Regions from separate parts of the Limnomicrobium aquaticum genome, predicted to be linked through region 2. Evidence: predicted binding sites of a transcription regulator. Region 2 holds the regulator's gene; each other region holds the start of a gene.
What was found. Region 2 encodes PhoB, which activates phosphate uptake and scavenging genes when phosphate is short. Its sites were predicted from a motif close to TGTCATNNANCTGTCAT; they were not measured.
Positions count from the first base shown of each region.

Region 1: ABID16_RS14840 (YdcH family protein) is a predicted target of PhoB. The motif match lies at 931-947, and genes of this name have one in related genera.
Region 3: ABID16_RS19010 (NAD-glutamate dehydrogenase) is a predicted target of PhoB. The motif match lies at 1,302-1,318, and genes of this name have one in related genera.

Region 1 covers NZ_JBEPMB010000004.1:273,282-275,545, reverse strand. The annotation lists gene ABID16_RS14855 (5-(carboxyamino)imidazole ribonucleotide synthase) at 1-95, opposite strand, end outside; gene purE (5-(carboxyamino)imidazole ribonucleotide mutase) at 95-595, opposite strand; gene ABID16_RS14845 (YdcH family protein) at 609-812, opposite strand; gene ABID16_RS14840 (YdcH family protein) at 1,025-1,198, shown strand; gene ABID16_RS14835 (ArsR/SmtB family transcription factor) at 1,385-1,645, opposite strand; gene ABID16_RS14830 (thiamine phosphate synthase) at 1,942-2,264, shown strand, end outside.
Region 2 covers NZ_JBEPMB010000002.1:309,706-311,969, reverse strand. The annotation lists gene phoR (phosphate regulon sensor histidine kinase PhoR) at 1-26, shown strand, start outside; gene phoU (phosphate signaling complex protein PhoU) at 228-938, shown strand; gene phoB (phosphate regulon transcriptional regulator PhoB) at 954-1,637, shown strand; gene ABID16_RS10115 (CsbD family protein) at 1,800-1,991, shown strand; gene ABID16_RS10110 (GcrA family cell cycle regulator) at 2,095-2,264, opposite strand, start outside.
Region 3 covers NZ_JBEPMB010000007.1:186,462-188,725, forward strand. The annotation lists gene ABID16_RS19000 (carbonic anhydrase) at 1-150, opposite strand, end outside; gene pdxY (pyridoxal kinase) at 256-1,164, opposite strand; gene ABID16_RS19010 (NAD-glutamate dehydrogenase) at 1,421-2,264, shown strand, end outside.

The DNA of each region.
Region 1 (2,264 bases), on a different contig from region 2:
AGAATGACGGTCCTGAAATTGAGGCGGGCGGCGGCCATGGCCAGCATGCGGCCGAGCTGACCGCCGCCGATGATGCCGATCGTCTTCATAGGCATTAGCTATTATCCACAGGGTAGTCTGCGACCGAGGCAGTTTGTCTGGCGCGGTAGTCGTCGAGCTTCAGCGCGATATCCTCATCCATCAGCGCCAGCACGGCTGCAGCAAGCAGCGCAGCATTGACCGCACCGGCCCTACCGATAGCCAGCGTGCCCACGGGAATGCCTGCCGGCATCTGCACGATGGACAGAAGACTGTCCTGACCCGACAGCGCCTTGGACTGAACAGGAACGCCAAAAACCGGGAGCGGCGTCATGGCAGCGGCCATGCCCGGCAGATGGGCAGCGCCACCGGCACCGGCGATGATGACCTTGAAGCCCTCTTCGCGCGCGCCCTTGGCGAAGGACACAAGCCGATCCGGCGTCCGATGTGCCGAAATGATCCGGGATTCGTAGGGGATTCCAAGCATGTCGAGCGTATCGGCAGCATTCTTCATGGTCTCCCAGTCAGACTGGCTGCCCATAATGATGGCGACAGGCGGTGGGCCGGCATAGGTCATGTCGTGCTCCATCTCAGGCGATGATGTCCGGGATGATCTGGTCCTCGATCTTGGTCAGCGTGTCCTTGATCGCCAGCTTTTTCTTTTTCATGCGCTGCACGCGAAGCGCGTCGCAGCCAACTTTGATCATGGCATTGATCGCGGCGTCGTAATCTTCATGCTCCTGCCTGAGCTTCGCGGCCGACATCCGCAGTTCTGCCTGATCCTGGTCTGCCATCCCCATTCCCCGTTCTGTAGCGCCTTAACATCATACACAAATTTTGCGCCCGCCGCTCCTATCACAAAAAATGCGTTTACGGGAAGTTATCCCTCGCCACGATTTCGCCTTCGACAAGATTACAATTCTGTGACACACTTTCGGGTGTTACGGCTTGGGGTACCCTGAGGCGATACAGGGTGCGGGCCACTAGGGAAGGAAGGACGTGCCGCATGAACATCGAGGCTCATCTTGCAACGCTTACCAAGAGACACGGAGATCTTGAGGAGGAACTCCACTCAGCGATGAACCAGCCCTCAACAGATGCCACGAAGATCCGGGAAATCAAGCGGCGCAAGTTGCGCATTAAGGATGAAATCGAGCGTATTCGCTCATCCGTTCATTGACACAAGCATTCATCCTTCGCCTGAAAGGCGAATAGAACCGAAACAGAGGCCGGCATGAAAGTCATGCAGTGAGACCGGCCTCTGAAAGCAAACGCCATCGGAACCCTGAAAATGCCTTGTGGCATAGCGGTTCCGGTGGCTTTATTTTTGATGTGTATGATCGTTCGCCACAACCGTCCTGCCGCTTCACGCCCAGAACTGATCGAGCCACAGATTGAGCTTGTTGAACCCTTGCGCGTTGATCGAATAGATCCGCTTGGTTCCCTTCGCCGTCACTTTCACGAGATCGCTGTCGAGCAACGCCTTGAGGTGCTGGGAAACAGCCGGCCGGCTGATGGGCAAGCCTTCCGCCAGTTCGTTGACCGTGCGCGGGGTTCGGCGCAGCTCTTCAAGCAGGTAGCGCCTGTTCGGATCGGAAATCGCTGAAAATGCATCGGGCTTCGACATGCGCGGACCCTAAAATAAAGCTGACCAACGGGCAAGTGACTTTGTGCAGTGCAAACAAATAAAGTGACACGTTTAGAGAGACTTGCATCTTTCTTAGTCCGCACGCTCACTTCGTGAGCAGTTGCAGTATAAGCTTGAGTCGTCGCGCGACGCAATGAGCCCTTTGCGACCGAAGCGAAGCTTGTATATGAGATCATCGAGGACGTGCCGCGAGGCGGGGCCCCACGGCCCGCAGTCTTGCCACGAAACATCCCGATGCCCGCGAGGGCCGGACGCCCAAAGGATTGCGCTACACCATGTCGAATATCAGATATCGCTGCCGCCTCGTGCTGATTGCGCCGGACATTGAAAATGCAGCCGAGCGGGCACGCATTGTCGGCGATGCGCTGAAGGGGGGCGACGTCGCAACCGTCATCGTACCGGGATACGGCCGTTCGGACGACGAGTTCCAGCAACACGCCGAAGTTCTGGTGCCGGTCATCCAGGCAGCAGGTGCTGCGGCCCTCATCTTGAACGATAGCCGCGTTGCCGGCCGCGCCAAGGCCGATGGCCTCCACATCGACGGTCCGTTCGCCGAACTGGCCGACGCGGTGGAAAAATTCCGCCCGAAGCTCATCGT
Region 2 (2,264 bases):
GATCGGTATTCACGGTCAGATTTTGACGACAGGTATGATCATTGCCCTCCACACGTTTAAAATAAACGAGTGAATTCAGTCGTATAATTTGTCACAAATCTTTTGCCAAAGTGTCATAAAAGCATTGGCGGGTGGCGCTAGGAAAGCGCATCCAGACTGAATGCGTCGCGCCATTGTCATGGTGCGGCCGAGCATGAACGCGCAACGGCTGATCGAAGAGGCCCGACATGACCCAATCCCACATTATGACCGCCTATGACGAGGAACTGCGTTTTCTCAGCCGCCGGATCGCGGAAATGGGCGGCATGGCCGAGCAGATGGCAGCGGATGCCGTTCGCGCACTGGTCAACGCCGATGCGGCGCTGGCGCAGCGCGTGATCTCCGACGACGCCATTCTCGACGCCGCCGAGCGCGAAATCACTGACAAGGCGATCCTGACGATTGCCCGCCGCCAGCCGGTCGCCAACGACCTGCGCGAAATCATGGGCTCGATCCGCATCGCCTCCGACCTGGAACGCGTCGGCGACCTCGGCAAGAACACGGCCAAGCGCGTCATCGCCGTCCAGCAGAGCGGCGTTCCGCGCGCGCTGGCCCGCGGCATGGAACACCTTTCCGAACTGGCTCTTGCCCAGCTCAAGGACGTTCTCGACGTCTACACGACGCGCTCGGCCGAGAAGGCGCAGTCGATCCGCGACCGCGACGAGGAAATCGACGCAATGTACACGTCGCTCTTCCGCGAGCTTCTGACCTACATGATGGAAGATCCGCGCAACATCACATCCTGCACGCATCTTCTCTTCTGCGCCAAGAACATCGAGCGCATCGGAGACCATGCCACGAACATTGCCGAGACGATCTACTACATGACGACCGGCACACAGCCCGACGGCGAGCGCCCAAAGGACGACAACACCGCCACGATGACGGTTCAGGGCTGAAAGCGGTAGAACGTCATGCAGCCGAAAATCACGGTGGTCGAAGACGAGGAGGCGCTGAGCGTCCTCCTCCGTTATAATCTGGAAGCCGAAGGCTACGAGGTCGAGACGATCCTGCGCGGCGACGAGGCGGATATCCGCTTGCAGGAGCAGGTGCCGGATCTCGTTATCCTCGACTGGATGCTGCCGGGCGTGCCGGGTATCGAACTTTGCCGGCGCCTGCGCGCCAGACCGACGACCGAGCGGCTGCCGATCATCATGCTGACGGCGCGCGGCGAGGAAAGTGAGCGAATTCGCGGTCTCTCGACCGGGGCTGACGACTATGTTGTGAAGCCCTTTTCCACGCCGGAGCTGATGGCCCGTGTCAAGGCGATGCTTCGCCGCGCCAAGCCGGAAGTCGTTTCCTCGCAGTTGAAATGCGGCGATATCGAACTGGATCGGGACAGCCATCGCGTTCATCGCCGCTCGCGCGAAGTTCGTCTCGGTCCGACGGAATTCCGCCTGCTGGAATTCTTCATGTCGTCACCCGGCCGCGTCTTCTCGCGCTCGCAGCTTCTGGACGGCGTCTGGGGTCACGACATCTATGTCGATGAACGCACGGTTGACGTCCATATCGGCCGTCTGCGCAAGGCGCTGAACTTCTCCAACATGCCGGACGTCATCCGCACCGTTCGCGGTGCGGGCTATTCGATGGAAGGCTGAGACGTTATTTTGAAGCAAGGCCGCGGCTTGATGAGCCGCGGCCTTGCTTTGTTTCGTGCATTTCACATCGCTATTTTTCGATGTGGCGGGAACCCGATCCGGGTTCAGACGTTCTCCCGACGCAAACGGAATGTGTTTGTTCCGATACAAGGAGAAACGCTCATGAGCAGCACGACTGACAAGATTTCCGGCAAGGCCAACGAACTCGCCGGCAAGGCCAAGCAGGCCGTAGGTAAGGCTGTCGGCGACGACGAAATGCGCGCCAAGGGCGCCGCGCAGGAGGTCAAGGGCAAGGTCCAGACCGCCAAGGGCAATGCCAAGGACGCCATTAAGAACGTGACTGATCGTCTCTGATCCCTCGGATCGGTACCGAATTCCCTCCCGGTTCCCACCCCCTCCCCCAAAACGCAGCGGGCCCCTTTCGGGGCCCGTTTCATTTTGTGCTGTCTGTCTGACATCAGCGGCCGGCGCGGCGGCGCTCGGCGGACGGCTGGTAGGCAAGCCGCGCATGATAGGTGCAGTAGGGCGAGCTGTCCGGGCTGTCGTTGCCACAGAAGTGGAAGTCGTCCTTCATCGGATCGCCGACCGGCCACTTGCAGGTGCGCTCGGTCAGTTCCGTCAGCGCAA
Region 3 (2,264 bases), on a different contig from region 2:
CACAACGAAAAGCTCACCCGGCCCGCAGTCGAAGATCGTTTCGGGGGCGGCACGGGAATCGCAGCAGGCGACAACCATCGCCTTCGGCTTCTGCCCTTCCTTCGCGAGACTCTGGTAGCGGTCGCTCTCTTCGACATAGCGGCCGTTCATGAAGTTGCGATAGCCGTTCAGAAGTTCGTCAGGAAACTGCGCCAAGGGGGACCCGCCTTTGCTGGACTGAAGCCAGTCTTCCTTAGCATCTGCAGCAAACGTCAATCAAGGCGCGGGCTCGTTATCGAGCGGGGCTATCACGGCAGCGCGCTTGCGGCCAGAGGAAGGGCTCACCAGATGCCGGATGGCAACGCTTGCCATTGGCGTCTTGAGTGACGCTGCCTCGACTTGCAGCAGAAGTTCATCGGCACCGGCACGGATCGAGCGCGCGGCAATCTCGAAGACGCTGGAGGTGGACAGGCGAAGCGCCTCTTCCGCCGATCGGCCTTCGACAACATGCGACAGGAGAAGTGCAGAAAACAGATCGCCCAGCCCATTGGGCGCGTGTTCCAGCGCCTGATGCTCGGCCAGCACCTGCCTGTCGCCGTCAATGAGGAGATTGGCGATCGCACCCTTCATCATGGCGTGCGCCGACGTGGACACAACACGGGCAATGCCGGTGCGCCGCGCGGCTGCCACAATGCCCGCATTGTCATCAACCGAAGCATCAGCCAGCCAGCCAAGCTCGAAGCGGTTGGGCGTCGCGAGATCGGCCAGCGGCATCAACTCGTCACGAATGGCGGCAGCAACAGGCCCGGCAACGTAAAGTCCGCCCGCGTCGCCAATCACTGGATCGCAGAGATAGAGAAACGACGGATCGTCCGCCTTCAACGCACGAATGAGTTCGGCCGCAGCATGCACCTGCCCCGCATCGGCAAAATAGCCGGTCATGGCGGCGCGAACCTCGCCCCGCCACTTCGATCCTTTCAGATCCGCAAGCGCGCTTGCAAAAGCCGTCGTCTCCACCGCGATGCGTGTCGAGCGTCCGTGGCCAGGGTGCCAGGGCAGAATGACGGTGGGGACAGACCAGACCGCGTGCCCGCGCGATTCCAGCGCGAAAACACCAGCCCGATTGCCCACGCCGCCGCGCATGACATGGCTCGAAATCGACAGGATTGTCTTCTGCTGGTCCAAACGCGCACCTCTGCTTCAGGGCTTTTGTGTTCACCCGCCTGACGTCTCATGTCAACGTTTCCACTTTATTGCAAATCCGGCAAAAAGTGCGGGACCGAACGCAAAAATGCTGAAAACGACAGCGGAATCGCCAGAAATGTCATGAAATTGGAGTAAAAACCGTCTGAAAATTACAAATTTGAGCGATTTTCACATTCAGCTCAAAAAATCCAGGATTTCTGATATTGTTCCGCGCAAATCACCGGGAGGACGTTTCATGGCAGGCCGCAGCAACCCCAAACGCGACAAGGTTCTGGAGGCGGCCCGCAAGACCGCGAAGTCTGCCAAGGCCGCCATCATCGACCCGTTACTGCTCTACGGCCGCGCAAGCGCGGATGATATCGAAGCCTATAGCGCCGAAATGCTGGTGGCCGGCAGCGCGCATGCGGCGGCCGAAATTGCTGGTTGGGACCGCAAGAGCGCACGCGTGTCAGTTGCGACCGTCGACGCCATCGCGCCCGAGGGTATCGCCTGCTCGGTGCTTTCCATCACCGATCGCAACATGCCGTTCCTGTTCGATTCCGTCATGGGCGAACTGACCAGCACGCATCGCGATATCTTCATGGTGGTCCACCCAATCCTGATCGTGGAAGAAGGCAAGGAGCCCCGCCTTCACGTCAGTGACGACGGCAGCGATCCAGAAAGCCGCGTCAGCCACATGCAGATCCATCTGACGCGCGTCGCACCGGACGCGGCAAAGGCACTTGTCAAACGCATAGAATACGTTCTCGAACAGGTTCACCTGTCGGTGCGCGATTGGCGCGACATGGTCGCCACGCTCGATCACGCGGTCGCCGGCATTCGCGCACAGGACGGCAAACGCCGCGAAAAGGAAGAATCGCTCGCCTTCCTCGACTGGCTCCGCGCCGACAATTTCACCTTCCTCGGCATGCGTGAATACACCTATTCCGGCAAGGGTGCCGACGCGACCGTCGAACGCGGCAAGGGCGCCGGCCTCGGCATTCTTTCCGATCCGGACGTGCGCGTTCTGCGCCTCGGCAAGGACGCAGTCACCACGACACCGGAAATCATCGAATTCCTCGAAGGCCCGGACTATCTGA